4 regions of the Priestia sp. FSL W8-0524 genome follow, and region 3 is predicted to be linked to each of the others. Evidence: riboswitches for the same ligand, from Rfam matches in the RefSeq annotation. Region 3 holds a riboswitch; each other region holds the start of a gene.
What was found. Region 3 has a riboswitch for thiamine pyrophosphate ahead of NST66_RS03065 (acetylornithine deacetylase). Riboswitches for the same ligand answer to the same signal wherever they lie in the genome.
Positions count from the first base shown of each region.

Region 1: it holds a riboswitch for thiamine pyrophosphate, as region 3 does, so the genes downstream of both, tenA (thiaminase II) here and NST66_RS03065 (acetylornithine deacetylase) in region 3, are expected to answer to the same signal.
Region 2: it holds a riboswitch for thiamine pyrophosphate, as region 3 does, so the genes downstream of both, NST66_RS01295 (thiamine phosphate synthase) here and NST66_RS03065 (acetylornithine deacetylase) in region 3, are expected to answer to the same signal.
Region 4: it holds a riboswitch for thiamine pyrophosphate, as region 3 does, so the genes downstream of both, thiM (hydroxyethylthiazole kinase) here and NST66_RS03065 (acetylornithine deacetylase) in region 3, are expected to answer to the same signal.

Region 1 covers NZ_JBBOUG010000001.1:1,842,605-1,850,223, forward strand. Annotated here, with positions in the region: gene NST66_RS09220 (aldehyde dehydrogenase) at 1-1,020, shown strand, start outside; gene tenA (thiaminase II) at 1,048-1,737, opposite strand; TPP riboswitch at 1,833-1,931, opposite strand; gene NST66_RS09230 (TspO/MBR family protein) at 2,158-2,904, shown strand; gene NST66_RS09235 (hypothetical protein) at 3,206-3,388, shown strand; gene NST66_RS09240 (sodium-dependent transporter) at 3,565-4,899, shown strand; gene NST66_RS09245 (cell wall hydrolase) at 4,929-5,504, opposite strand; gene NST66_RS09250 (LacI family DNA-binding transcriptional regulator) at 5,755-6,786, shown strand; gene NST66_RS09255 (ThuA domain-containing protein) at 6,875-7,600, shown strand.
Region 2 covers NZ_JBBOUG010000001.1:249,247-256,865, forward strand. Annotated here, with positions in the region: gene NST66_RS01260 (nucleoside hydrolase) at 1-664, shown strand, start outside; gene NST66_RS01265 (amino acid ABC transporter ATP-binding protein) at 699-1,433, opposite strand; gene NST66_RS01270 (amino acid ABC transporter permease) at 1,464-2,168, opposite strand; gene NST66_RS01275 (amino acid ABC transporter substrate-binding protein) at 2,152-2,973, opposite strand; gene NST66_RS01280 (fluoride efflux transporter FluC) at 3,315-3,713, shown strand; gene crcB (fluoride efflux transporter CrcB) at 3,714-4,100, shown strand; gene NST66_RS01290 (hypothetical protein) at 4,152-4,367, shown strand; TPP riboswitch at 4,526-4,627, shown strand; gene NST66_RS01295 (thiamine phosphate synthase) at 4,749-5,372, shown strand; gene thiO (glycine oxidase ThiO) at 5,356-6,483, shown strand; gene thiS (sulfur carrier protein ThiS) at 6,480-6,683, shown strand; gene NST66_RS01310 (thiazole synthase) at 6,689-7,456, shown strand; gene NST66_RS01315 (thiazole biosynthesis adenylyltransferase ThiF) at 7,453-7,619, shown strand, end outside.
Region 3 covers NZ_JBBOUG010000001.1:607,514-615,132, forward strand. Annotated here, with positions in the region: gene NST66_RS03050 (IS4 family transposase) at 1-609, opposite strand, end outside; gene NST66_RS03055 (dihydrodipicolinate synthase family protein) at 677-1,261, shown strand; gene NST66_RS03060 (MFS transporter) at 1,372-2,670, shown strand; TPP riboswitch at 2,850-2,952, shown strand; gene NST66_RS03065 (acetylornithine deacetylase) at 3,067-4,344, shown strand; gene tenA (thiaminase II) at 4,350-5,021, shown strand; gene NST66_RS03075 (ABC transporter ATP-binding protein) at 5,014-5,778, shown strand; gene NST66_RS03080 (ABC transporter permease) at 5,775-6,518, shown strand; gene NST66_RS03085 (ABC transporter substrate-binding protein) at 6,515-7,525, shown strand; gene NST66_RS03090 (ferredoxin) at 7,612-7,619, shown strand, end outside.
Region 4 covers NZ_JBBOUG010000001.1:1,855,831-1,863,449, forward strand. Annotated here, with positions in the region: gene NST66_RS09280 (UDP-N-acetylmuramoyl-L-alanyl-D-glutamate--2,6-diaminopimelate ligase) at 1-52, shown strand, start outside; gene NST66_RS09285 (hypothetical protein) at 150-656, opposite strand; partial or broken gene NST66_RS09290 (GNAT family N-acetyltransferase) at 827-1,290, shown strand; gene NST66_RS09295 (TetR/AcrR family transcriptional regulator) at 1,552-2,151, shown strand; gene NST66_RS09300 (MFS transporter) at 2,248-3,465, shown strand; TPP riboswitch at 3,641-3,749, shown strand; gene thiM (hydroxyethylthiazole kinase) at 3,825-4,631, shown strand; gene thiE (thiamine phosphate synthase) at 4,645-5,289, shown strand; gene NST66_RS09315 (pyridoxamine 5'-phosphate oxidase family protein) at 5,317-5,745, opposite strand; RNA gene ssrS (6S RNA) at 5,892-6,069, opposite strand; gene NST66_RS09325 (hypothetical protein) at 6,179-6,799, opposite strand; gene NST66_RS09330 (helix-turn-helix transcriptional regulator) at 6,953-7,405, shown strand; gene NST66_RS09335 (anti-sigma factor) at 7,433-7,619, opposite strand, start outside.

The DNA of each region.
Region 1 (7,619 bases), 1.2 Mb from region 3:
TTTCAATTAGCGCTGTCTCCTTTAGTAGGAGCGATTGCTGCTGGAAACACGGCGATTATAAAGCCTTCTGAATTAACGCCTAGCGTATCTCGGGTTATACAAGAATTACTAGCTGAGGCTTTTGATCCCGCATTTGTGACGGTGATTGAAGGCGCTGTAGACACGACGAGCCTGCTTTTAAAACAGCCCCTCGATTATATTTTCTTTACGGGAAGTGTAAATGTAGGGAAAATTATTATGCAAGAAGCAGGGAAGCAGCTTATTCCCGTCACGCTGGAGCTAGGAGGAAAAAGTCCTTGCATTGTACATGAAGATGCAAACCTAGATCTTGCAGCGAAGCGAATTATGTTTGGCAAAGGAATGAATGCAGGCCAAACGTGCGTTGCTCCTGATTATTTGCTCGTGCATAAAAAGGTAAAAGCGCAGCTAGTGGAGAAACTTCGCGAAGCGATTTATCAATTTTACGGTAGTAATCCGCTTGAAAGTGAGCGCTACGGCCGTATTGTCAGTGAGCGCCATTTTATTCGGCTAGTTGAGTTTTTAAAAGACGGAAACGCTATAGTTGGAGGCGGGTATAATAAAAGTACGCTCACAATAGAACCTACGGTGTTAAGTGAAGTAAGCTGGACATCAGACGTTATGCAAGAAGAAATTTTTGGGCCTATTCTTCCTATGATTGAATACGAAACGCTAGACGAAGTTATTCATAAAGTTCAAGAAAAAGCTAAGCCGTTAGCTCTTTACTTGTTTACGGAAAGTGCAAATGTACAAAATGTCATAACGGAGCGTCTTTCATTTGGAGGAGGCTGTATAAATGATACGCTTATGCATATCGCTACGCCATATTTACCCTTTGGCGGAGTTGGAGAAAGCGGTACGGGCCAATATCATGGAAAAGACAGCTTTCAGACATTTTCTCATTTTAAAAGCATGCTGTCTCAAACAACCAAGTTTGATTTGTCATTCCGCTATCCTTCAGAGAAACAAAACTTGAAAATGATTAAAAAATTATTGAAATAAAAAGCCTCCTGATAGGAGGCTTTTTCGTTATTTTGAAAGTGAAAGCTGAGAAAGCGGCCATTTTTCTTGTGTATACGCCATTTCCCAAAATAAATACTCCAGCTCACAGCTTTTGATAAAGTGATCTTTCATACGATTACGTTCTTCTTCAGTCGCTTGCTCGGCGAGTTCATCAAGCTTGTTACAAAACCATTGTGTTGTGCCATTCATTTCTTCATTATTATAAAACTGAATCCATTCATAAAAAGGATGAGAAGGAGATGGATTTACTTGTTCTGTAATGCGCTGGCCAATTTCAACGTACGTCCACGGACATGGAAGAAGCACGGCAATGATTTCCGCTAAGCTGCCTGTATGCGCAACGCTTGTCATATGGTTAATGTAGTGGCTGGCCGTTGGTGAAAGAGCCTCAGTGTGGAGGTCTTCATAGCGTACGCCTGCTACTTCACAAAAATTATTATGAGGGTGTACTTCACTATGTAATACCGTAGAAATGCCGGCATTAAAGGCTTCCATTTCGGTACGCGTGCGGCATTTTGTTAAAGCAGCGCCGTAAATGCGGACAAATGCTGTTAAGTATTCGTAGTCTTGAGAAACGTAGTGAATAAGCGCCTCTTTTGGCACGTCTCCTTCAGCAATTCCTTTAATAAAAGGGTGGTTAAAAATGGCTTCGTAAATATAGTTTGCTTCTTGTCTTAATTGAGATGAAAATGACATCAAAATCCTCCTTTAATATGAGGAAGTCACAAACAAGCACATAAAGGAAATAAAAAACACTCCGTTTATAAACGGAGTGGCAAAGGACAGTACAAAACTGAACATTGCCACTTTCCTACGCTGGTATGAGCCAGATCAGGTTCAAAGGGATCAAGAAAACTTGTCTCAGCCGGTCGGCACCCCTAGTGGACTTCCTATTAGTCTATGTTTAACTTACCATATATTCTGAAAAATAGAAAGCGTTATGGAAAATTGTTCCCTAACGGTTTTTATCTCTTAAAGAGGTAGCTTCTTGAAGCTATTTTTAATCATTTTTGTTTAAAAATGCATATTTTTAGGGAAGAAGAGGTATTAATGAAGGGAAGAGCCGTTTTCGTCTCCGAAACATTCCCATATAAATAGAAGAAAGGAGAGAACAAAATGGCAAAATTTCGTTTGTATGCTGTATTAAATGCAGTAGGCTTGGCTATTACACTTCTTGTGAATTATTTAGCAAATGCGATTCCAATAGGAGGCAAAACAACGGCAGAGGCTTCTGCGCAAGTTCCTACGTTGTTTACACCAGCCGGTTATGCCTTTGCTATCTGGGGCGTTATTTATTTGTTATTAACCATTTGGGTTATACGCCAATTTTTTGCAAGAGAAGATCAAAAAGAAATATATGCACGTATAGGCATTTGGTTTTTTCTAAACTGTTTGTTAAATAGTGCGTGGATCTTTATTTTCCAAAACGATTACTATAAGTTATCCCTTTTAGTTATGCTCTTTATTTTAGGCACATTAATGATTGTATATTCCATTATTCAGCATTCTCGGATGACGACATGGTTTATGCGTCTGCCGATTTCGCTTTATCTTGGATGGATTTCTGTTGCGACTATTGTTAATGTATTTGTCGTATTTCAAGCAAATGGAATACAGCACTTGCTTGGCCTAAATGAATTAGCATGGACGATTATTATGCTGCTGGTAGGGGCTGCGCTGGGCATTATGTTTACATTAAAAAACCGAGACGCTGTTTATCCGCTTGTTTTTATTTGGGCTTATATTGCCATTGCGGTGAAACAAAGTGGAAATCAGCCAATTGTCATTACTGTTATCATCTCGATTGTTTTATTAGCAATTGCTATTATTGTGGGACTGATTAAACGCTATAGACGTTTTTAAAAAGAAGCTCTAGCTTTTGTAAGCTAGAGCTTTTTATGATGCTCTTTTGATTGTAAAAAAGCAGCTGTAAAAGCAATTAAGCTAATTAAAATACCAAAAGGAACAACAATTGGTACGAATGATAAAATAAATGTCATAAGCGTAACCTCCATGTTGCATCGGTGCATAATGAAAAATTCAACTTTTTAAATTGAAGTTCCGCTATTATAGTATGCTAGGCTTTATGTTTGGAGCCTATATGTTTAGAAATAAACGAAAAAGGCAACATACGTTACATATAGTTTATATAGGAGGAGTTAAAATGGAAACATATTTAGTGGCTTACACAGATAAAGACGATATGGAATATAAACAAGTGACGTGCGAGAGTTATGAAGATGCAGAGCGTACGGTTCTTCGTTTAGAGAGAGAAGGGCATATGCATATTGAAGAAATATCAAATCAAGAAGCCTACCGTGGAGACGAATCATCGTACAGAGAATAATTTTTGAATAGAAACATCAAACTCAAAATGAAGAGGCAGCTGCTTCTTCATTTTTTCTATTCTATATAGATATCGTTTTATAGAAAAAAGTAAAACGGGAATGATTTTCTTCTGCATTTATGGTACAGTACTAATCAGGTGAGTTTTGAGTTTAGAAGAGGAGAGAGTAACATTATATGAGTAAAGGAAATCAGTGGTCTTCACGCCTCGGTTTTATTTTAGCATCTGCTGGGGCAGCAATTGGTCTAGGAGCGATATGGAAATTTCCATACGTAACCGGAACCAGTGGCGGTGGAGCATTTTTTGCGTTGTTTATTTTATTTACAATTTTTATTGGATTGCCGCTTCTGTTGGCAGAATTTATCATTGGAAGACATACGGGAAAAGAAGCGATTAGTGCTTATAAGGCAATTGCTCCAAAGTCCGCTTGGGTATGGATTGGCAGGCTGGGAGTACTCAGCTGTGTCGTTTTGCTTTCCTTTTACAGCGTCGTTGGCGGCTGGGTGATTTTATATACGATTATGAGCGTAACCGGTATGCTAAGCGGAAAAGAGTACGGCCCGTTGTTCAATGCCGTCATTAGCCAACCTTATGTGGTATTAGGTGCACAAGCGCTGTTTTTATTAATTACAGTGTTTGTTATTTCAAAAGGCGTACAAAAAGGCATAGAGCGTGCTAATAAATACATGATGCCACTGTTATTTATCTGTTTTATTATCATTGTGGTTCGCTCTTTAACATTAGACGGAGCTATGGACGGAGTAAAGTTCTTTTTAAAACCGGATTTTTCAGCCATTACAGGGTCATCTGTTCTCTATGCGCTCGGTCAGTCGTTTTTCTCGCTTTGCGTAGGATTATCCTGCATGGTGACATATAGCTCTTATTTAGGGAAAAAAGTAAGCTTGACGCGTTCAGCTGGCACCATTGCTATTTTGAACTTGTTTGTTTCGCTGCTTGCAGGCTTGGCTATTTTTCCAGCTGTTTTTTCATTCGGATTAAAGCCAACCGAAGGACCTGGACTTTTGTTTGTGGTCTTGCCAACAGTATTTGAGAAAATGCCGTTTGGCACCGTCTTTTTAGCACTGTTTTTAATTTTATTTCTATTTGCTACGCTTACGTCTGCTTTTTCACTGTTGGAAATTATCGTAGCTGCTTTAACCAAAGACGATCAGACAAAACGAACTCGCTACGCTTCTTTAGCAGGGATTCTTGTGTTTGTAGTAGGTATCCCATCAGCGCTTTCGTTCGGTGTACTAAAACATGTCTCACTTTTTGGCAGAAGTATATTTGACGTAGCTGACTTTTTTGTGAGCAATTTAATGCTGCCTCTTGGAAGTTTAGCTATTGCAATTTTTGTGACATTTAAAATGAAAAAAGAAGCCGTGTATGAAGAGTTTATTTCAGGAAGTACAAAAGGCGCTAAATTATTCAACGCATGGTTCTTTCTAGTTAAATATGTATTACCTATTATTATTATAGCTGTTCTGTTAAGCTTACTTGTTGCATATTAAAAAAAGCACTCATCTGAGTGCTTTTTTGTTTATTTTGCAAAAACGTGATTTCCGATTGTAATCGTAACCTGTTTTTGACGAAGCCATTGATCGCTTGTTTTATCTGGGTTAAAGAAGAATAACGAACCTTTTCCTTGACCTCTAAACGCTAGTGCTTCATTTACAGCTTTTTTTGCTTCAGCATCCGCTGCTTTATTAATTTCACCGTTTTGTACAGGTGTAAACTGTGTACCTTGATAAATGACATCATGAATAGAGTTTGGGAAAGAATCGCTATCCACGCGGTTTAAAACGACTGTTGCTACAGCCACTTTGCCAGCGTAAGGTTCACCTTTTGCTTCAGCTTGTACAAGGCGAGCTAACAATTCTTTATCGCTTTCGCTAATAGAGTTAGGGATTGTTAATGTTTCATTTGCATTAATAGAGTCGGTAGATTTGTGATTCGCTTCTTTTAACTGTTTAACCGTAACGCCGTATTCAGCGCCAATCTTGTAAAGAGTCTCTCCGGCTTTTACGCGATGGGTTGTTTCAGCGGCATTTGCCCCGTGACTCATGCCGAACATAGGAACTGCTAGTGCTCCAATAATTGCTAGTTTCTTAAACATAAAGTAAGTACCTCCTGAAATCCTTTTGAACGCCCCTTTTATCACGGATCGGTGCGTGCTGTGCACCGAACTTTATATGTACGTTTCAAAGATTAACAGGTGTCAATACATCTTGTCACTGCTTAAAACATACCAATCTAGGAAGATATTATAATAGTTAACAGATAATTTGAAAAATACGTTGACTGATAATAAAGGAGTGAATTATAATGAACGAGTAAATAGTTAACCGTTTAACTGGAGAGATTTTATGGGAGAAAAGATAACGATTCGTGATGTAGCAAAGCATGCAGGGGTGTCTGCAGCTTCAGTATCTTACGTCTTGAACGGAATTAACAAAGTATCCGATGAAACAAAAGAGCGAATTTTAACAGCGGTAAAAGAATTAAACTACGAACCAAATTTAACCGCCGTTAGTCTTTCGAAACAAAAGTCAAATATGATTGGCGTGATGTTCCCGCTTACAGATGATTCACTTTCTACTATATTTAAAGATAACCATTATTACAGTGAAATGATTAGTGGAATTGAATATGTAATCCGTAAGCATGGTTATGATCTAGTCATATCTGGAGTGAGTAGCCCAGCTGATTGCCTAAAATGGATTCGAACGAGAAATGTTGATGGTCTTCTGTTTTTAGGAGCCTTCCCGCATCGATTGTATGAGAAAATGAAAGCGTTATCGAATCCGATTGTGCTAGTTGATACATACGAAAGGTACGAACGTGATTATCATCATATTTCTGTAGACGATGAGTATGGAGGATATCTCGCTACAACACATTTAGTGAGTTTGGGGCATAAAGAAATTGCCTTTGTTGCTCATCACCTCGTCAATAGTCCAGTGGATAAAAAGAGGTATATAGGCTACGAGAAAGCATTAAAAGAAGCGGGCATTACACCATCAAAGACGTTTGTTTTTGAAGTGAACGAAAGTTCCTTTGACAACGGTTACAATTTAGGGAACAAGCTGCTGCAAGAGCATAAGGATATTCGGGCGGTTTTTGCATCCTCTGATACGCTGGCGCTTGGAATTATGAAAGCACTGCAAGAAAAGGGGAAAAGAATTCCGCAGGACTATTCAATCGTAGGGTTTGACGACATCACGTTTAGCAGCTATGCATCTCCAAGTCTAACAACCATTCGTCAAGATGTATTTAACAAAGGAGTCGTCGCCGCGACGTCTGTTATTCAAGCAATCGAACACCGTTTCAGCACGCTGCAGCATGTAAAATTATCGGTTGAACTTGTTATTCGAGATTCGACTGCTAAGCGCGAGTGAACCACAGTAAGTTAACCGGTTAACCAAAGTTTAGCATTGATAAAAAAAGGGGATATAAGTTAGCATTCACAAAAAAGGGGATATGAAAATGATTAATGTTACAGTATGGAACGAAAATCGTCATGAACAGAAAAATCCGGTTGTAAGAGAAATTTACTCTGAAGGCATTCACGGTGCCATCGCTTCTTTCTTAGAAGAAGGAGGATTTCGTACGCACACAGCAACATTAGACGAAGTAGAACACGGGTTGACTGAAGAAGTATTAAATCAAACTGATGTTTTAGTATGGTGGGGTCATTTAGCACATGACGAAGTAAAAGATGACATCGTTGAGAAAGTAAAGCAGCGCGTGCTAGACGGTATGGGGCTTATTGTCTTACACTCAGGTCACTTTTCCAAGATCTTTAAAACGTTAATGGGCACAAGCTGCGACTTAAAATGGCGTGAAGCAGATGAAAAAGAGCGCTTGTGGGTAGTAGAACCGAGCCATCCGATTGTGGAAGGTATTGGTGAATTTATCGAGCTTGAGCGCGAAGAAATGTACGGAGAGCACTTTGATATTCCAGCACCTGATGAACTGATTTTCACGAGCTGGTTTGAAGGCGGAGAAATTTTCAGAAGCGGCTGCACGTACAAACGCGGAAACGGAAAAGTATTTTATTTCAGACCTGGACATGAAACATATCCAACATACCATAACAAAGACATTCAGCGTGTCATTATGAATGCTATTAAATGGGCGAAGCCGGCAGAGAGAAAACGTCCTGTTTACGGCAATGCGCAACCGCTTGAATCAATCGCTGTTAAAAACTAATGAATAATGCTTAAGCAAA
Region 2 (7,619 bases), 360 kb from region 3:
AGGGAAAGTGCAAACAAAAATAAGTCAGCTGCCTGCTCATGATCATTTAATTGAAACATTGCAGCACACAGACGGAAAAACGACTTTATTATTTACAGGACCGCTAACTGATTTGGCAAGAGCACTTGAAAAAGCGCCGGAAATAGAAGAGAAAATTGATAAGTTAGTGTGGATGGGCGGTACATTTCAAGAAGTAGGAAATGTGCAGGAGCCTGAACATGATGGAACGGCGGAATGGAATGCTTTTTGGGATCCAGAAGCAGTAGCAACAGTATGGGAAAGCAGCATTAAAATTGAGATGGTTGCTTTAGAAAGCACGAATCAAGTTCCATTAACTCCGGCTATTCGCCAAATGTGGGCTTCACTTCGCAGGTATGAAGGAGTAGACTTTGTAGGGCAGTGCTACGCGGCTTGCCCGCCGCTTGTGCATGTTGAAACCAATTCGACTTATTATTTGTGGGATGTACTCACAACAGCATTTACAGGGAATTCAACACTTGTGAAGGTAAAAACCGTTTCGAGTATTGTGTATACGGAAACACCAAGACAAGGAAGAACAGAAATTTCTGAAGAGGGGCGACCTGTAGACGTCGTGTATGACGTCACAGCTGAAGCATTCTTTACGTACATTACAGAGTTAATGAAAAAAGCAGTAGCCAAATAAAGAAAAAGGTTGCACGTGAAAATGTGCAACCTTTTTAATGAATCATATTCAAGAATTGACGTGTTCGCTCTTGTTGAGGATTTGAAAATATTTGATCCGGTGTACCTCTTTCCATAATGACACCTTGATCCATAAAAATAACTTCATCTGCTACTTCGCGGGCAAAGCGCATTTCATGAGTTACCACAACCATCGTCATTCCTTCTTTCGCCAGGTCTTTCATGGCCTGAAGAACGTCTCCTACAAGCTCAGGATCAAGAGCTGAAGTAGGCTCATCAAACAGCATAACTTTTGGGTCCATCGCCATTGCTCGAGCGATGCCGACACGCTGTTGTTGTCCGCCTGATAGTTGGAAAGGATAAAAGTCAAGCTTATCTCCTAAACCAACTCGTGTTAATAATTCTTTCCCTCTTTTTTCTGCTTCTTGAGTAGAAATGCCTTTTACAATTACAGGACCTTCCATAACATTTTCAAGCGCAGTTTTATGAGGAAACAAGTTATAGTTTTGAAAGACCATACCTGTTAGGCTTCGAAATGAAGTAATGTCTTTTTTACGAACAGGTTTGGTAAAATTCATGCTTTTTTTATCAAGTTCAATTGTACCGTCTGTTGGGATTTCTAACAGATTTAAGCAACGTAAAAAAGTAGTTTTACCCGATCCAGAAGGGCCGATTAATACAATTACTTTGCCCTGTTCAACTTCCAAATCAATCCCTTTTAATACTTGCAAATCACCGAATGATTTATGCAAATTTTTGATATTAATCATATAAAAAACTCCTTTAGCTACTTGAAACGGTTATTTAGACACGTAACGATCTAGTCTTATTTCAATACGTCCTTGGATAATGGATAAGATTGTACACATAACCCAGTACAAGAGCGCTGCTTCACTATAAAGAAGTAAAAACTCATAGTTAGTTGAAGCGATTTCTTGAGCTTGACGGAACATTTCAGAAACAAGAATAAGCGATGCAAGTGACGTGTCTTTAATAAGACTAATAAAAGAGTTAGATAATGGCGGAATCGATACACGTGCTGCTTGCGGTAAGATAATCCGTCTTAACGCTTGGGAATAGGTCATACCGAGTGAGTAGCCAGCTTCCCACTGTCCTTTAGGAATAGATTGAATCGCTGCTCGGATAATTTCAGATGCATACGCACCTACACTTAATGAAAATCCAATAACAGCAGAGATGAATGGATCAATTGTTATATCTAAGTTAGGTAATCCGTAGAAAATGATAAATAATTGCACAAGCAAAGGCGTTCCACGAATAATTGACACATATACACGTGCAATTATGTTTAATATCTTACTTGAAGACAAGCGAGCAAGTGCTGTTAAAACAGCTAACACAATGCCTATGGCAAAGCTTATTAATGTTAGTGGAATAGAATATTGAATAGCTCCCTTTAGCATTGGTAAGAGAGATGATTGAGCGATTGAAATCAATTGATTCAATCGCTCTCCATCAGGAAAAATATTATTTAGGAGAAACATCTTCGCCAAACCATTTCTTAGAAATTTTTGCGTATGTTCCGTCTTTTTTCATATCTTTCAATGCTTTGTTTACTTTATCCACTAACTTACCGCTGTCTTTTCTAAACATAAAGCCGCTTGCAGCACCATCGGATTTTTCATCCGCGATTTTGATAGGTGCGTTAGGGTGCTTTTTCTTATAGTCAAGGAACGATAATTTATCGTTGATTGTAGCATCAACACGGTTTGCGCTCATTAGTTCTACTGCTTGAGCAAAACCTTCAGCACTCGTAATGTTTGCACCATAAGATTGAGCCATGTCTTTGTAGTTACTTGTTAATGACTGTGCTGATTTTTTTCCTTTTAAATCTTTAAATGATTTGATATCTTTTTCGTCTTTACGAACAATTAATACGGCGCCTGACTGGATGTATGGGTCAGAGAAATCGTATTTCTTTTGACGATCTTCACGAATACCCACTTCATTAGCAATCATGTCAAAGCGTTTAGCATCTAATCCGGCAAACATGCCATCCCACTGTGTTTCTTTGAACTCAGCTTTTACGCCAAGACGTTTAGCTACTTCTTGAGCCAATTCTACATCAAACCCAGTTAGCTTTTGTTTGTCATCATGAAAAGTGAACGGAGGGTATGTACCTTCAGTTCCAATTGTTAATACGCCATCTTTTTTCACTTTATTATATAAATCCTCTTGTGAAGATTTATTGTCTCCATTGTTTGCTTCATTTTTTGAGCTAGAACCGCATGCGGCAAGCACAACTGTGAAAGCTAATAGTAGCGACAAAAGTGCAGCAAATTTCTTCATTTTCTAAACCCCCTAGTATTCTGATAGGAAATGATACTCTGTGATACTAAACAAGAACACAGCAAAAGTCAACAAAAAAAACTTATACGATTAATGTGACTTAAAATAAGGGAAATATACCTTCTATACACGGTTTGTCATAAGGATACAGAAAGATTTTAAAATTTGGATTAAGTGGATTTTTAAGGGATATTTGAGGAGTAAAAAGGAAGTTTCATGCGACGATTTTCTCTTTCATTTTTTCATGACTTTTGGTGCAATAAACATATAGTTAAATGTTAAGGTAGAAATAAATTCCTTATGGTACACTTAAAGAAGAATTTATGAAACGGAGCGATATGATGAAAGCCATAAACTTAATCTCAATTGCCTTTGGTGCTATCGCTGGTACATATGCGCGTTATTTGCTAAATCTTTCCTTATTATATACGGGCTATCCAATAGGAACGGTAATTGAAAACCTATTAGGAAGCTTCATACTAGGCCTATTAACAGGATTTTTTGCGTGGAAAAAGCCAAAAGAATGGATAAAGCTTGGACTAGGAGTTGGCGTGTGCGGCGGTTTTACAACGTATTCAACCTTTGCAGGAGACGTCATTTCTCTCACTCAGCACCATTTATTTTGGGGAGCCATTTATGTCATTGTCTCTTTAGTAGGTGGAATCCTTCTTGCTTTAGCAGGCTATCTATGCGGTGAAGCGGCAGGGAAAAATTTAGTGAAAGTACATGAGGTGAAGTAAATGAGCATAGTGAGCTTGGCACTTGGCGGGGCAGCTGGAGGAATATGCCGTTATCTTTTGGGTTTAAAAGTTACAAAAACAGTTTCAAACCCTCCTTTTCCAGTCTCAATGCTGTTTGTAAACTTGCTCGGTGCGTTTGGGCTTGGTCTTTTTTACGGTAGTTATTATGGAAAGGTTCCGAGTCATGCTTATGATGATTCAATATTTTTAATGATTGGCATTGGGTTTTTTGGTGCCTTTACCACTTTTTCAACGTTTAGTGTGGAAACCGTACAGTTAATTCGGGAAAAATCTTATCGGAAAATGTTGGCGTACGTGGGGATTTCAGCATTTGGAACAGTTGGTTTATTTACAGTCGGTTTACTGGCAGGAACGTTTTTATTATAAGTAAAGAGAACGTTTCTAGTAGGGAAAAACAAAAAGACGGAGAAGTAGAGAATGGATAGAAAAGCAGAAGTTTGGAAATACATTTTGTTGATTGTAGCTGTTGCAGGTCAGATCATTGGTTTTTTATTTTTATTTATAAATGTTGTGGCGGCATTTATTTTTTACGGTTTTTATATTCTAACTTTTATTATGTTACTCCTGCTGTTTATATGGGATCGGAAAAAGGAAAAAGACAAAGAAGAATTTGACGACTATACCGATTACTAACTATATAAAAAGCAGAATGATTCGGTGCGCCGGGCCTCTTAGTAAAGAAGCTTAAAAGATACATCTATAAAAGGAAGAGAGCCGTAAGAGCATAAAGAGATATTGTATTTACATTTAGTTGTGTTATAATTTTAAGTGCAAAAACAAAATCAATAAATAGCAATCACTAGGGGAGCTTTTTGAAGCTGAGACGGATGTATTTCGGACCCTTTGAACCTGATCTGGTTTGGACCAGCGTAGGGAAGTGGCGATCATGTTTACATAACGATGCATGCTAACCACTCTACGTTGTAGAGTGGTTTTTTGTATGTAATAAAGCCCTCTGCACAAGATGAAGTGATTGAAATTTCTCTTTATTCTGAATGGAAAGGTTTCGATCATGTGGATATTCCTAAATTTCATGTCATTACAACAGATAAGCAGCCAATCGAAGAGCTTCAAAAAATTTTAACGGCTATCGCGCCTTTTGCGGGCGCCATTCATATTAGAGAAAAAAAGAAAACGGCAAAGCAGATTCAATGTTTACTAGAAAGCCTACCATTTTGTCGCTCTAAAATTATTGTGAATGACCGAGTTGATGTAGCGCATGCTTTAAAAGCAAAAGGTGTACAGCTTGCCTATCATAGTTTAGACGTTTCGTTTGTTATAGACGCATTTCCTTCTCTTATTGTTGGAAAGTCAGTTCACTCTGTGGAAGAGGCTTTAGAAGCTGAAAAAGATGGTGCTCACTACATTTTATACGGACATATTTATTCAACACATTCAAAAAAAGAATTAAAAAGTCGAGGGATAGCGGCACTAAAAGAAGTAGTAGACGCTGTGCAGATACCGGTTATTGCCATTGGAGGAATTACACCTGTAAATGCCAAAGAGGTACTTCAAACAGGAGCACACGGTATAGCCGTGATGTCTGGTGTCATGCTTGCGCAAGATCCCCTGAAAGCGATTAAACAATATTCTCATATATGGACATCTGGAGGTGGAGAAAATGAAGCAGCATTATGATGTACTGTTAATCGGAGGAGGTATAATCAGCTCTTCTATCGCTTATCATTTGTCAAAACAAGGAGCGTCAGTAGCTATTCTTGAACGCAATCAAGTTGGTTGTGAAGCTTCAAGTGCAGCCGCTGGTATTTTAGGTGCTCAAGCTGAAATTGATGAAGAAGGTCCTCTTTTAGACCTTGCTATTAAGAGCAGAAGCATGTTTCCTGAACTGGTGAAGGAACTAAAAGAAAAAACGGCTATCGACGTAGAGCTCATTCAAAAAGGCTTATTAAAAGTCGCTGGAACAGAAGAAGATGCACACGTATTAAAGAAAAAAGCCGCTCAGCACCACCGGTGGGACAAAGATGTAAGATGGATCGATGTAAAAGAAGCGCGTTTGTTAGAACCCGGGCTCTCTCCAGACATATACGGAGCCATTACAATACCGGGAGACGGCCAGCTAGCTCCGGATAAGTTAACACAAGCTCTTGCTCATGGAGCCTTGTATCACGGAGCAGATGTATTCGAATACTGTGACGTTCACTCTCTTATTATGGAAAATGAAACAGTAAAAGGGGTACAGACGTCCAAAGGCTCTTTTTATGGAGAAAAAGTAGTGATTGCAGCAGGCTCATGGGCTAAACGCTTTATTTCTTCTGAACATTTAGGCGAGGTGTTTCCTGTAAAAGGAGAGTGTATTGCTCTGCAAAGTCATAAGCCCCTGCTTTCTAAAACGATTTTTTTAGATGAAGGTTTTTACTTAGTCCCTAAGACTGGTGGAAGAATCGTAATCGGGGCAACTAAGCTGCAGCATGATTTTACTAAGACCGTTTCTGCACAAGGTATTCAATTTTTGCTGAATAAAGCTTCTGCGCTTCTGCCGGCCATTAAAGAAGCCACATTTGAAAAAGCATGGGCTGGTCTTCGTCCACAAACGAATGATGGCTGGCCTTATTTAGGAGAGCACCCTGAAATAGCGAATCTGCACATGGCTTTTGGCCACTACCGAAACGGTATTTTATTAAGCGCTGCAACTGGAAAAATTATGGCTGATGCTTTGTTAGGGAAAAAGCCAAATCATTCATTCTTTACATCATTTCAGCTAACGAGAGCAATGGAGGGAGTTCATTGAATCTAATTATTAACGGTAAGACCGTCACTGTCGGAGATGAAATTGAAACGGTCGAGCACTTGCTGCAGGCTCAGAGTCTGCATGAGCGAGTTGTAATTGTTGAATTAAACAAGAATATTTTGCAAAAAGAAGAACATAGCGATGCATGCTTAAAAGATGGAGATACATTAGAAGTTGTTTCATTTGTTGGAGGAGGATGAAGAGTATGTTAAAAATTGGACAATATACATTTAATTCACGTTTATTATTAGGAACAGGGAAATTTCCGGACTTTACGACTCAGCGTCAAGCGGTAGAAGAGTCGGAAACAGAAATTTTAACATTTGCTGTTAGACGAATGGATATTTTTGATCAAAATCAGCCTAATTTATTAGAAGCACTTGATGTGAAGCGTTTCACTCTTTTGCCTAACACTGCTGGAGCAAAAAATGCAGAAGAGGCCGTACGTATTGCTAAATTAGCAAAGGCTTCTGGACTTTGTGACATGGTGAAAGTAGAAGTAATTGGATGTGATAAGACGCTGCTTCCTGATCCAGTTGAAACATTAAAAGCTAGTGAAGAACTGTTAAAAGAGGGCTTTACCGTTTTACCTTACACATCAGATGATGTTTTACTTGCGCGTCGTTTAGAGGAGTTAGGCGTACATGCCATTATGCCAGGAGCGTCGCCTATCGGTTCAGGTCAAGGTATTATTAATCCGTTGAACATGCGTTTTATCATTGAACAATCAACCGTTCCAGTAATTGTAGATGCAGGTATTGGAACGGCTTCAGACGCAGCTCAAGCTATGGAGCTAGGAGCAGATGGTGTGTTATTAAATACAGCTGTTTCAGGAGCAAAAGATCCTGTGAAAATGGCTCGTGCTATGAAGCTAGCGATTGAGGCAGGAAGAGCAGCATTTGAAGCAGGACGTATTGAAAAGAAACAATATGCAACGGCAAGCAGTCCAACAGAAGGGATGAGTATCGGTTGATTAATCGTTATTCCCGCCAAGAATTGTTTCAACCTATTGGAAAAGGCGGACAGCAGCAAATTCAAGAAAAGCATGTTCTGATTGTAGGAGCAGGTGCTCTTGGAACAGGGAACGCCGAGGCCCTTGCACGAGCGGGAGTAAAGAAAATAACGCTCATTGACCG
Region 3 (7,619 bases):
AAAATGTTGTTTTTCTTTCTCTGTCACGTAGCGATCGACTTTTTCAATGGAAAAATAGGCACGGTCGCCTATGAAGATAAAGCGTTTATCCTCAAGGCATGTACCAACGGGTCCGTCATGTTTTAATCCGGTTGTTTCGACAACTTGAAGAGGCATCGCAGTTTCGTTGGTGAAGCTAACATGCAGTTTAATGCCCGCGCGTTCGCCGTGATAAACTGCCCATGGTAGGCGTGTCTTCCCGACTGTTACCGTTGTCGAATCCACTGCCATCGGTATTTTTTTCATCTTGAGGGTGCGACGAGTAGCTCGGTTGAGCTTCCCGACAATGACTTCAAAAATACGTTTCATAATGGCGTAATTAAGAGCCTTCATGTGCTTGGAAAGCGAAGAATGGTCAATGGAAACGAGTCCAACACTTGGCCCAACATCGGCTGCGTGACGTAAGCTTTTCCATTCGTTTGTCGCTGCACCAATTAAATAAGAAATAAGCGTTGACACGGTACATTTTCGGGCTGTGTCAACAAAACCAAACTCGGCTAGAATCGCTTGAAGTTCAGCTTCAGAAAGAAAGTTTTGAATGAGATGTGGAGACGTGGTATTCTTATTCATGAGAGATTCCTCTTTTCGTAAATGTTGGTGTGGTAACTTACATTTTACATGAGAATCTCTCTTTTTTATTTGGTTTTATTGGAATAAATTAGATAATCAACAGGCGTGGTATTTTATAAAAGTAGCAAACAGTGTCCCGAATGATTTTCCCGTATATTTATATAATATTCCTCAGTGTTCAAGCAATGATTTAACGGCAGAGGTAGCTCAAAAAGTGGCAGATTCATGCAAGAATGTAATTGGTATTAAATATAGCTACCCTGACTATTTACGCGTAAATGATTATTTAAATATTAACGATGGAAACTTTTCTGTTCTTCCCGGAACCGATCGTTTATTTTTAGCAGCTCTGGCTATGGGATGTGAAGGAGTTGTCTCCGGTGTATCGGGCGTTTATCCCGAGCCTTTTGTAGAGACTTATAATGCCTTTAAAGCGAATGATTTAGAAAAAGCGAGAAAGATGCAAAAAGTTGCTATTCAATATTGTGAAGCTCTTTTAAACGGAAGCAACATGTCTTATTTTAAAGAAGCATTAAAATTGAGAGGCATTGATGTTGGTGGCATGAGATCTCCTCAAATAGATTTAACAGAAGAAGAAGTCAAAGAATTAGATGATAAACTAAATAGTATTCGTCCAAAGAGCAGTGTTTAATAATTGGTTCATGTTCTGAATAAACTCATGCATTTCTAGTGAACAGGGCTGTTTAATAATAAGCAAACAGCTCATTCACTATAACGATTAAGGTTATGGAGGGATATTCTATGGCGGTTACATCTAAATTAAATGAAAGCGTTAACAAAGATTTAGGTCCTGTAAAGCAAGATGTAAAAAAGACGAATATACGCTGGTGGCTTATTATTGTATTGCTAATTGGAGCAGTTGTTAACTATTTAGACCGCTCTAATTTAAGCATCGCTAATACCACGATTGCCAAAGAGTTTGGGCTGTCTTCTACACAAATGGGTCTTTTGCTTTCAGCTTTTCTCTGGCCATATGCCTTAGCAAATCTACCAGCAGGCTGGCTGGTTGACAAATACGGGCCGAAAAAAATGTTTGCATGGGCATCAGGCCTATGGTCTGTGGCAACGGTAGCAAGTGCATTTACTAACACGTATTCTGCTCTTTATGCCATGAGAATGCTTCTTGGTGTATCGGAGTCTCCTTTTTTTACTTCAGGAATTAAAGTGACGGAAAGATGGTTTAAAAAAGAAGAGCGCGGCCTTCCTACTTCGATTATTAATACAGGGTCTCAAATTGCTAATGCGATTGCTCCGCCACTTCTAACGGTACTGCTTTTAACAATGAGTTGGAGAGGAATGTTTGTTGTTATAGGAGCAGCAGGCTTTATTGTGATGTTTGTTTGGCTAAAGATATACCGAGATCCGGATTATGTTGCCAATAAAGTGAAAGCTGTCCCTAAAGAAGAAATAAAAATCAGTCATACCTCACAAGCAAAATGGTCACAGCTGTTTAAATATAAAAGCACATGGTTTATGATTATCGGGAATTTCGGAATTATGTTTACGATATGGGTTTATTTAACTTGGCTTCCTAGCTACTTAGAAACAGAGCGCGGTTTTAGCCTAAAACAAACGGGCTGGATTGCTGCTATTCCGTTTCTAGCAGGAATCATAGGAGTGTTGCTTGGTGGTGTAATTTCAGATAGATTTATTCGAAAAGGAATTAATGCAGTAACGGCAAGAAAAATACCAATTGTAGGCGGGGCAATCTTAGCCGCAGCATCGGTAGCACCCGTTCCTTTTATTGATAATGCAGCCTTAAGTATTGTCTTATTGTCGATTGGCTACTTCGCGTCACAGCTGCCATCAGGCGTCATTTGGACTCTAGCGGCGGATATTGCACCAAAGGAACAAGTTGCTTCACTCGGCGCTATTCAGAACTTCGGTGGATTTCTAGGAGCGGCAATGGCTCCTATCGTAACAGGGTTTATATTAGATGCAACGGGAACTTTTACGGCGGTTTTCCTGTTAGGAGCAGGACTGCTTTTAATTGGTGCTATTAGTTATGGCGTATTTTTAAAGAAGCCAATAGCTAACTAGTAATGTCACAAAAACAAAGAGCACACACTGCATGAAAAAGGTGTGTGCTTTTTCTTTTACTACTAAAAAGGAAACTATTTTCATTACCATATCATGAACCTTTCTATTGAATAAAACGCTTTACTATGATAAAACTATTACAGGTAAACATATGATAATAGATTAATTTCATAGAGATACAACACCACTAGGGGTGCTTTCGAAGCTGAGAGAGACGATAAGTCTTAACCCTTATAACCTGAACTAGGTAATACTAGCGTAGGAAAGAGGTATTGTAATGGATGTTTTGTATGGGATTTCCTTACGAACTCGTTATAATAATTTTGTGTACATAAACAAAAACACTTCTTTCCTGCGAAAGAAGTGTTTTTTTATGCGTAAAGGAAGGTGTCATACATGAAAGAAACAATTGATTTGCTTGTCAAACAGGTAGAGGAGCGCAAAGGAGAGTTAATCCAGTTATTAACAACGCTTGTTTCGTATAAAACGCCAGCGCCTCCTGCACGAAATTCTCATGAAGCGCAGCTGTACGTAGCGGATTTTCTTAAAAACTGCGGTTTTTCCATTGATATGTGGGACTTATATTCTAACGACCCTATCGTAGTGGGAACGTTAAAAGGACAAAAATCGGCTGACTATCAAAGCTTGATTATTAACGGCCATATGGATGTTGCTGAGGTACAAGAAAATGAAAATTGGGAAACCAATCCGTTTGAAGCTGTTGTGAAAGACAATATGATAATTGGACGCGGAGTTGCTGATATGAAAGGCGGTTTGGCGGGAGCATTATTTGCAGTTCAGCTTTTAACAGAAACAGGAATCGAGCTGCCAGGAGACTTGATTTTTGAATCCGTTGTAGGAGAAGAAGTAGGAGAGGCAGGTACGCTGCAATGCTGTCAGAAAGGGTATACAGCTGATTTTGCGCTTGTAGTCGATACAAGTGATTTACATATTCAAGGTCAAGGCGGAGTGATCACGGGATGGATTACGATAAAAAGCAGTAAAACCTATCATGACGGTACACGCCGAAGTATGATTCATGCTGGAGGAGGGCTGTTAGCCGCAAGCGCTATTGAAAAGATGGCAAAAGTGATCGGAGGGCTACAAGAATTGGAGCGTCACTGGGCTGTTACAAAGAGCTATCCAGGATTTTTGCCAGGGACAAATACGATTAATCCAGCAGTAATCGAAGGCGGAAGACATGCTGCTTTTATTGCGGATGAATGCAGGCTGTGGATCACCGTTCACTATTATCCTAATGAATCGTACGACCAAGTATCAAAAGAAGTGGAAGAATATATTATAGCTATTGCAAAAGCAGATCCATGGTTAAAAGATAATCTGCCAACCTTTGAATGGGGAGGCACATCAATGATTGAAGACAGAGGAGAAATCTTTCCGTCATTAGAAATTGATGAAAATCATGCAGGAGTGCAGCTGCTTGCAAATACTCATGAACAAATGGAAGGGAAAAAGCCTCCAATTGATGTGTCAACTAGCGTAACAGACGGGGGATGGCTAGCTGATGCGGGAATTCCCGCCGCTATTTACGGTCCGGGAAATTTAGCAAATGCACATGCTGTGAACGAACAATTAGATATTAATCAGCTTGTTCAATATACAAAAGTGATAGTGCAGTTCATTTATACGTGGCTGCATACGCATAAGGAGTGATCATCATGAAATTTAGTGAACGATTATACGAAAAGCTGCAGCCTATTTGGCGTCAAAATCATAATCATCCCTTCGTACAGGGGATGGGAGATGGAACGCTTGAAAAGGAGAAGTTTCGCTTCTACATGATTCAAGATTACCTTTACCTAATTGATTATGCCAAATTATTTGCGATTGGAGCCATGAAAGCTACCGATCTTCAAACGATGGGGAAATTTGCAGCCCTTTTAGATTCTACATTAAACGAAGAAATGAGTCTGCACCGTGAGTATGCCAAGAAATTTGAAATCAGCGAAAAAGAATTAGAAAAAGCGCAGCCATCTCCTACAACGCTTGCATACACGCACTATATGCTGCACGTTGGTCAAAGTGGAACATTAGCTGAATTAGTAGCCGCTCTTTTGCCTTGTATGTGGAGCTACTGGGAAATAGGAAAAGAACTTAGTGAAAAGCCTGGAGCTAACAATGAGTTTTACCGTGAGTGGATTGAAATGTACAGCTCAGAAGAATTTGGAGAACTGGCGACATGGTGTATCAATTTATTTGACTCACTTACTGAAGATAAATCAGAAGTGGAATTAGAAAAGCTTGAAGAAATTTTCTTGAATACGACGCGTTTTGAGTATATGTTCTGGGATATGGCTTATAACGAAGCGATGTGGCCAATTCATGAATAGGTCTGTGTTATCTTTTCAAAACGTCAGTTTTACGTACAAGAACGGTGATCAAGCGATTTTAAAATCATTAAACTTAGACGTGAAAGAAGGCGAGTTTGTCAGTATCGTTGGAGCGAGCGGCTCTGGGAAAAGTACGTTGTTTCGTCTCATTACAGGTCTTGAACAGCAGAGTGAAGGCGATATCGTGATTAACGGAAAGTCTTATGAAAAGCGACTAGGAAAAGTAGGCTATATGCCGCAGCAAGATTTGCTGCTTCCGTGGCGTACGATTCTAGACAATGCAGCACTGCCTCTTGAGCTTCACAATGTATCAAAAGCAAGTGCTCATAAGCAAGTGTCTCAGCTGCTTGAAGAGTTTGGCCTAAAAGGGTATGAAAACCGTTTTCCAAGTGATTTATCCGGAGGGATGAAGCAGCGCGTTTCTTTTCTTCGGACGGTATTAAGCGGTTCTAACGTGCTGCTTTTAGATGAGCCTTTTAGTGCACTTGATGCAATCACACGTTTATCGATGCAGGAATGGCTGCTTGACCAATGGCAAAAGCGTAAGCATAGCATCTTATTTATCACTCATGACGTCAATGAAGCGCTTTTTTTATCAGATCGCATTTTTATCTTTTCAGACAAGCCAGTAAGTTGTCTTGAAGAAATTCAAGTGCCGCTTAGCAGACCTCGAACGCAAAAAGATCTGAATCAACAGCGAGTGCTTGATGTGAAAGATTATTTAATTGAACAGCTAAGATCGAAGGTGAACACATGAAAAAATACGGGGCTTCAGTGATTTTAGTAGTCATTTTGCTGGCTGCTTGGGAAATTGGAGCACGCATTGTAAACTATCCGTTTATTTTACCAACGCCCAGCGGTATTTTAACGAAGCTTTGGGAGCTGCGAATGGATTTATTGTTTAAGCATTTACCAGCTACGTTATCTATTGTCGTAATTGGGCTTGTAATATCCGTTGTGCTAGGGGTTCTGCTGGCTGTGTGGATGAATTGGAGTCCGCTTATTGAGCGTGCTTTTTATCCGCTTATTATTGCGTCACAAATGATTCCGACCATTGCCATTGCTCCTGTATTTGTGCTGTGGTTTGGCTACTCCATTTGGAGCAAAGTGATTGTGACCGTATTAATTACGTTTTTTCCCATTACCGTTAGCACATTTGACGGGCTTCGTTCTACAAACAAAGAGTTAAAAGAACTCATGTTAACGATGGGAGCAACAAAAAAAGATATTTTCTTTAAGTTGAACATTCCTTCTGCACTGCCTCATTTTTATTCGGGACTCAAAGTAGCGGTTACCTTTAGTATAATAGGTGCTGCCATTGGGGAATGGTTGGGTGCGCAAGCAGGCTTAGGATATTTCAGTCGTCGCATGATGACACAGTTTGATGCAGCTGGTGTATTTGCACCAATTGTGATTTTATCCGCGCTCGGTATTTTATTTTTTATTATTGTAGTAGGTTTCGAAAAACGTTCATTAAAGTGGAGGAAAACAGAATGAAAAAATGGTTTGCGATTAGCTTAAGCCTGCTGCTTGTTTTGATGCTCGCTGCTTGCGGTCAGGACAAGGAAAATAAAGCTGGTGACAGTAAAAAATTAAAAGACGTTACAATTATGCTTGATTGGTATCCAAATGCAGTGCACAGCTTCATTTACGCTGCACAAGAAAAAGGATATTTCAAAAAAGAAGGGCTGAATGTAAAAGTACAATTTCCTGCTAATCCAACAGACTCGCTTAATTTAGCAGCTGCAGGGAAAGTCACGCTCGGCCTTTACTATCAGCCTGATGTAGCAATGGCACGAGCAAATGAAGATGTGCCGGTAAAGTCGGTAGGAGCGATTGTAAGATCTCCGCTAAACCGGGTTGTGGCATTGAAAGATAGCGGTATTAAGCGTCCTAAAGATTTAGAAGGAAAAGTAGTAGGATACAGCGGAACACCATTAAGTGAATCTGTTCTAAAGAAAATGGTGAAAAGTGATGGAGGAGATCCGAATAAAGTAAAACTAGTAGACGTAGGGTTTGAGTTAAATTCATCGCTGATTAGCAAAAAAGTAGATGCTGTAATAGGTGCGTATATTAACCACGAAGTACCATTGCTTCACAAAAAAGGATACAAAACGGTTGACATTGATCCGTCAGATTACGGCGTGCCATCTTATTACGAGCTAGTGGCCGTTACAGGGGATCAAACGTGGGCAAAAGATTCTGATACGATTAAAGCGTTTTGGCGTGCCGCGACAAAAGGGTATGAATACACGGAGAAACATCCAAAAGAATCACTTCAAATTTTGTTAGATAATCAAGATAAATCAAACTTCCCGCTTGAAAAAGATGTGGAAACAAAAAGTTTGAATATCTTACTTCCAAAAATGAAGTCTGAACAAGGATTCGGCAGTCAAACGAAAGAATCATGGCAATCAAATGTTAACTGGTTAAAAGAGTCAGGGTTAATTAAGAAAAAGCCAAATGTAGATGAGATGTTTGAGAATATTGGGGAATCTCAGTAAATAATTTAAGACGAATTTAAAAAAACCTCCTTATACTGAACGTAACTTTCTGAAAGAGAAAGTGAAAAGGTCAAGGAGGTTTTTTTATGGCTTT
Region 4 (7,619 bases), 1.2 Mb from region 3:
AGATGAAGACATTATTGCCTCTTATTATGCATCGTTAAGCAATATTTCCTGATATTCTTTTTCATTTATTGAACGAACGTGGAGAAATTGAAACATCATACGAAAGAAGGTCTCTTACTGTTTTTAGAGACCTTCTTTTTGCATGGGAACTATAGGCTGTTTTCGCGCTGTGTTTTTGGTTCTTCAATTTTTACATCATGTTCTTTAGCCAGCTTTTTAATAGCTGCATTGTAATCGCGTATACCTTTTCGTGCTTCATCAAGCATAGCGTTTGCCTCAGCAATAAGGTTGCGGTCCTGCTTTTCCAAAGCACTGACAATTTTAATAAAAGCATTATACTGGGTATTGGCAGCCTTTATATAGCCTTCATGAACCTTTCGAAGATCGTCGGTTTCTACATCGATGTTTTCCAGTTCGTCAACAAATTTACGATAGGTAGGAATGACTTCACTCGTCATCGTATCGTACATAACAGCGTCACTTGTGTAGTTAGCGCCTGTAACGGAATCGTATGCGTCAATCGCCTCTTTTTCAAGCTGAGCGGCTTTCTTTAAATCTTGATTGTTATAATCGATTAAATCATCTTGAACAGGATCACTAAAGCAGGCGGATAATAAAAACAAAAGAGGGACAAGACAAAATAAAACTTTCTTCAACGAATTTCACCTCCGTTTAACAATGTATGAAACATCTGCTTGGCAAAGTCTGTTTTAATAACTGGAGAAAAAGAAGGGAGTGTATAAAAGGATTTTTAAAGGTCGACAGTGAATGTATTCATAAGTTGGTTTGTAATTGACCACCCTTTAGTAGCAGGAAGGAAGAGAAGATGATTAAAATAAAAAGAGACCACTTAACGAACAATGAAGTTATTGAGCTAGTAAGTTCTCACCTTCAAGGAATGAACTTACATTCCCCCCTGAAAGTATTCATGCTCTAGATATTGAAAGTTTAAAACAACGTCATATTACGTTTTGGAGCGTGTGGGAAGGAAGTCAGCTAGCAGGGTGCGGAGCTGTAAAAGAGTTAGATGAGCACCACGGAGAAATTAAATCGATGCGAACAGCTACCGCTCATTTGCGGAAAGGAATTGCTAGAGAGCTGCTGCAGTACATAATAAATGAAGCGCAAAAACGAGGGTACCGACGCTTAAGCTTAGAAACAGGATCCGCACCCGCTTTTGAACCGGCTAGAAAGCTATACGCCAGTTTTGGATTTTACGAGTGCGAACCGTTTTCTACCTACAAAGAAGATCCATACAGTGTGTTTATGACAAAGAAATTGAATGAGTAAAAGACAGGAAAGAAGGCGCAGATGATTTGTTTATTTGTATGCAAACTGTGCGGGCAAGCAGCTGTCATTTATCCTGTTAGCAAGTAAGCTTTTTAGGCAAAGCCTTTTTAGGAGGCTTTGTTTTGGTCATGATTCATATAAAAAGGTATAAACTAGGTTTTCTCACTAGACAAAAAGGTTTTTCCTATGTAGTATAGGTGTCAGATAATACAAAACGAATGTTCAGTATAAATAATAAATGTACGGGGCGGTGGAAATAGCTTGAATAAAAAAAAGCTTCAAAGTGAACAAACCAAAAGAAAAGTGGCAGATGCCGCTAAAGCATTATTTTCTCAAAAAGGCTATAAAGCTACATCTATTGAGGAAATTGTAGAAGCTACGGGAAGCAGTAAAGGGAATATTTATTATCACTTTAAAAGTAAAGAAGGGCTTTTTCTTTATTTAATAGACGAATGGGATCTTGAGTGGGAACGAAACTGGAAAGAAAGAGAGTCTCTTTACAAAACAACAAGAGATAAGCTTTTTGGAATAGCGGAGCAAATCATTTTAGATGATTTGAATCATCCTCTTACGAAAGCTGCGGATGAGTTTTTTAACAACGAGGAGAAGGGCAGCGACATCGAAGAGCGAATTGATGAGATGGTGAAACGACACGTGGAGTTTAACCGGGAACTTTTGCAACAGGGCATCGATGAAAGCGAGTTTTCTCATAAAAATGCAGAGCAACTTGCAGTAATTTTAGAAGGGTTGTTTGTTGGAATGAGCCGCATGTCTCGAAAAACGAGTACGGAAAATGCCCTGCAGCTTTACCATTCAGCAATCGATGTATTTTTAAACGGAATTATAGCAAGGTCTTCTTAAATAAGCGGGGATGCTTATTGCGGCAATGAGTAATCCCTCATTATTTTGTATTTTTATAGACCGAACGTTCAGTATTTTTGTAATCAGGAGGTTTATATGTCATTATTGTTAAGAAATCGAGCGGCGATTTTGCTGCTCATGCTAAATATTTTTATTATCTTTACGGGAATCGGTCTCGTTATTCCAATTATGCCAACCTATATGACGGAGCTTCATATCAACGGCAGCGTGATGGGGCTTTTAGTAGCGGTGTTTTCACTAACTCAATTTCTGTTTTCGCCTTTAGCGGGGCGATTATCCGATTCGTTAGGGAGAAAGAAAATTATTGTAGCGGGAATGATTGTTTTTGCCCTGTCTGAATGGTTCTTTGGTTCAGTGAGTACACCTCTTTTATTATTTGTGTCCAGAATGCTAGGTGGGGTCGGAGCCGCGCTTATTATGCCTGCTGTTATGGCCTATACAGCGGACGTGACGTCTGCTAAAGAACGCGCTAAAGGAATGGGCTATGTGACGGCAGCGATTACAACAGGATTTATTATCGGGCCCGGTATTGGAGGCTTTTTAGCTGAATACGGCATGCGCGTGCCATTTTACATGGCCGCAGTAGCAGGAGGCTTGGCTGCAGTGATTACGCTTTTTGTTTTGCCGGAGTCTCGTCCTGTACAAGGTCATGCTGTTTCAAACAATGAGAATCCAAAAGAAGATCGGCTGCTACTGCAGCTTATGAATTCCTACAAAGAACCTTATTTTTTAAGTTTAATTATCGTTTTTGTGACATCGTTTGGATTATCCAATTATGAAACGATCTTTTCACTATTTGTTGATCATAAATTTAGCTTTACGCCAAAAGATATTGCGTTTGTTATTACGTTTGGCTCTATTGCAGGGGCTGTTGTGCAGGTTACGATTTTTGGCTGGATTTTAAATAAATTCGGTGAAAAAAGAGTGATTTCGTTTTGCTTGATGATGACGGGACTTTTTATTTTACTTACGCTATTTGTGCACACGTACTGGCTTATTATTGTTGTAACATTTATCGTCTTTTTAGCAACAGATATTTTACGTCCGGCAATCAGCACGCAAATGTCGATGATGGCACAAGACGATCAAGGGTATGTAGCCGGACTAAATTCTGCTTATACAAGTCTTGGGAATATTATTGGACCCGTTGTCGCAGGCTTTCTTTTTGATATAAACATTAATTATCCGTACGTATCAGCTGCACTTGTACTGCTGCTTTGTTTTCTTTTATCTTTAAGAGCAGGAAAGGACCGAAAAACAGCTGTGAGAAATCAAGCGATTCAAGAGAAATGATAGAATTTTTAGGGGATAGAAGACCTCCAGTAGTTTACTGGAGGTCTTTTAATGATGCTTTTAGTAAAGCTGTAAGATTTACAACACCACTCAGCCTATAGCGAAGCTTTATTTTATGGGCAAAACAGTGAAATGGTTGCAAATAAAAAAGGTTAATAGTAAACTTTAAACGTAACAAGAATAGTATGGGAGCTTGCGCGGGGCAGGCTGAGAGTACAGGGGCGCCTGTTGACCATTTGAACCTGTTGGATAATGCCAGCGCAGGGAATGTGAGTACATACCAAAGCACTTTGCGCATGCAAGGTGCTTTTTTGTCTTTTTTTTGCAGTGTTAAAACTAAATGAAAAGAGTGAGAGAACATGGATATTAGTAAAATTTCAGCTCAATTAGAAAAAGTAAGAGATACAAGTCCGCTTGTTCATAATATTACGAATGTTGTGGTAACCAATTTTACAGCAAATGGACTGCTTGCCCTAGGAGCGTCACCTGTTATGGCTTATGCGAAGGAAGAAGTGGCTGACATGGCTCGAATCGCCGGAGCGCTTGTCTTAAATATGGGTACACTGACGGCTCAAGAAGTAGAAGCGATGAGAATAGCAGGAAAATCAGCAAATGAAAACGGCGTGCCGGTTATTTTCGATCCTGTAGGAGCCGGAGCGACACCGTTTCGTACAGAAGTGGCACGTCAGCTTGTAGAAGAATTAAATATTGCCGTTATTCGCGGTAACGCTGCTGAAGTTGCGAATGTAGTAGGCGAGTCATGGCTCATTAAAGGCGTTGATTCATTAGAAGGGCAAGGAGACGTCATTGAACTTGCTGAGAAAGCAGCGAACAAATTAGATACAGTGATTGTTATTACGGGGAAACAAGATGTGATCACCGATGGAAACACAACGTATACAGTAGACAACGGTCACCCGTTATTTACGAAGGTGACGGGTACTGGATGTCTGCTGACATCAATTATAGGAGCTTTCGCGGCTGTAGAAAAAGAATATGTCGGGGCAAGCGTTGCTGCTTTAAGTTTTTACGGAGTGGCAGGTGAAATCGCCGCAGCGAAAAAAGGTGAAGAAGGGCCGGGGAGCTTTCAAATTGAGCTGTTAAATCAGCTTCATCTTTTATCTGGACAGGATATTGAATCATATGCAAGAGTACATCAACGTTAAAAGGAGCGGGAAAATGACAAACGAAGAAATTAAAAAGCTGCTGAAAGTTTATTTTATAATGGGCAGCAATAACTGTACAAAAGATCCGAAAGAAGTGTTGAAAGAAGCAATTGAAGGCGGCGTTACCGTGTTTCAATTCCGTGAAAAAGGTGAAGCTGCACTAAAAGGCGAAGCGAAATATCAGCTGGCGAAGGAACTTCAGCAAATTTGTCAGCAGCACAACGTTCCTTTTGTTGTGAATGATGACCTTGACTTAGCGATCCGTTTACAAGCGGATGGCGTTCATATTGGACAAGAAGATGAAAAAGCTCATATTGTTCGAGAAAAAATAGGAAAAGGAATTGTGGGCGTCTCTGTTCATAATGTACAAGAGCTGCAGCAAGCCATAAAAGACGGGGCGGATTATGTAGGAATGGGACCTGTTTTTCCTACTTCTACAAAAAAAGACGCAAAAGCAGTGCAAGGTACAAAATTAATTGAAGAAGTGCGAAACCAGAATATTGACTTTCCAATTGTAGGAATCGGTGGCATCACGCCTGAAAATGCCAAACAAGTAGTAGAAGCAGGTGCAGATGGTGTTTCTATTATTACCGCGATTAGCTTAGCAGCGTCTCCAAAAGAAAAAGCAGCTCAATTGAAAGAAGCGGTAGGAAAATAAAAAAAGCGCACAGTGTGCGCTTTTTTATTATAGCTGAACGGTTTGAGGAGTTTCTTCGCCTTCATTCATAAAGCGAATTTCGTTTGGTGTAATTTCCAGAACAACATACTCAGGGTCATTTGGACCGTCAAACCATTCTTTCATGTGATCGTTCCATATACGTCCTTTTAATTGATCACCGGTACGAAGAACAGCTGTTCCGGATAATTCTAAGTATTGATCGCCATATCCTTCGCCGCTGTAGCCTAATAGTACGTGCACGTTCGGATTGGCTTCGATTTCTTCTGCCTTATGTGTATTGATATTTGTTGGTGTGTAAAGAGCGATACCATCTTCATCGCTGAAAAATGTCATATAGCGAGAGTGGGGTTTGTTGTTTACAACTGTGGCTAATGTTCCTACACGATTTCCTTCTAATACTTCATTTACTTTTTTAGCAATTTTTTGTTCATTCATTTTATCCATCTCCTTTATTACTTTTTATGTTCCTCAATCGAAGATAAATAAAACATACATGTCTAAAAAAATATAAGTTAACAATAAAATAATTATGTAAACTAATAAATAAAAAAATAAAAAAAGCTAGCTACAGCTAACTAAAAAATAAGCCCGCACTGCCGTAACCCTAAGTGTCTTAAATACCCAGATCTACTAGGTGGGTGCCCTCATAGCCGGGTTTAGCGTCCCAAGAAGGGCGTGCTATCTGCAGCTAAATTTTGAGCTCCCTTTTAACACTCAAAGGTTTAAGACAACATGAGTATACGCACAGCGCAGGTATGTATAACAAATGTAAATAAAATGCCGATATATAAATGTTTTCTAATTAATCAACTTTCATCGTACAAGAAATGATTATAACGGAATAATGAATGGAACGCAAGACTTTTATTTAAAGTTTTTCTTCTCTAACATCTTGGCGGTTATGCCGTAACAAAATAAAAAAAGGGCCCGCAACTGGAATGAAACATAAGAGAAGGTAAGGCCGGGATGCTATCTTTTCTTTTGTCATAACGGAATAAGAAAGCCACGTTAAAACAAAAAAATCAGCGGTCATCACGCTAACAAGCTGTGACTGCATAAAAGCATCTTCATAAGCTCTTATTGAACCTATGGATAGTCCGTATACGTAACCAGCAATCGTGAGTGCTAAGCATAGTCCAATCCATAGACGAGAAGAAATGATGGCAATGAAACGTGAAGGAATACGCGAACGTGTTCGAACTTTTTGTCCTTTCCAATGATAATAGAACAAAAGAGAAAAAGCTCCAAGCGCAAATGATAGGAGAGAAAATGGCCATCCAGGCAGTTTGTACGTATCTTTTTTACAAATCATTACCATGAACAATACTGGGAAAAGTCCTAAAAAAGAGAATACCATAACTACGAGCGGATCTACCTGTTGAAAATTTCCTGTGACAAGGTTTTTAAACAGCATATCATCAGCGGCGCTTGCTCCCGGAGCTAGCAGAAAGGCGTATAGTACAAGCATAGTCCATACAATGATGTACATATTCTCAACTCCTTTTAATTGTTTTAGTATACAAAAACCATTTCAGTATATTTCCCCGTTTTGTGATGAAGGGAAACGCTTGAAACTCTTCTTTAATTAGGTGTAATATTACACTAAAGACATGTGCGTGTATAGAAAGAAAGGGCTGTAAAAATGGATAAACAAGAAGTGATTAAATCCGTATCGGATAAAATACGATTAATTCGTTTAGAAAGAAACTATTCACAAGACAGAATGGCTGAAGTTATTGGTATTTCAAAAAAAACATTGGTTCAAATTGAAAAAGGGCGCACGGAAGCAGGGTGGACGACCACTGTTGCAGTATGCGGTTTGTTTCGTGACAGTGAAATCCTTCAATCGGTTTTAGGAGACGTCCCCTTAGAAGTAGTAGAAATCATTGCTCATAACGGCGTATCTTCTCCAAAAGATAAAACGCTCGGAGGAAGAGTATGGTGGAAAGAGATTCAAAAAGAAGGTTCTTTTCGTCTGCAGCAAAATATGATTAGTCAGCACTATCGTATTTTAGATGACCAAGACTATCGATGGTTTAGTTCATTTGATAAAAGCGAAGCTGTAGAAAGGTTTGAAGAATTAACGAAGAAATAAAAACAAGCACTTGTTTTCAAGTGCTTGTTACTGATTCATTAACGTGCCGGATGAAGGGCGGTTGAACCAATTCCATAGCTCTACATCTCCAAGTGACGCGTAGGTGATAGACGGATCATTTTTTAATTTCAGCAGCTTTTTGGTAGGTCCTGTAATCACAACGCCGTACACACCGACTCCATGTTTCTTTACATAAGAATATCGCTGCTTTAGC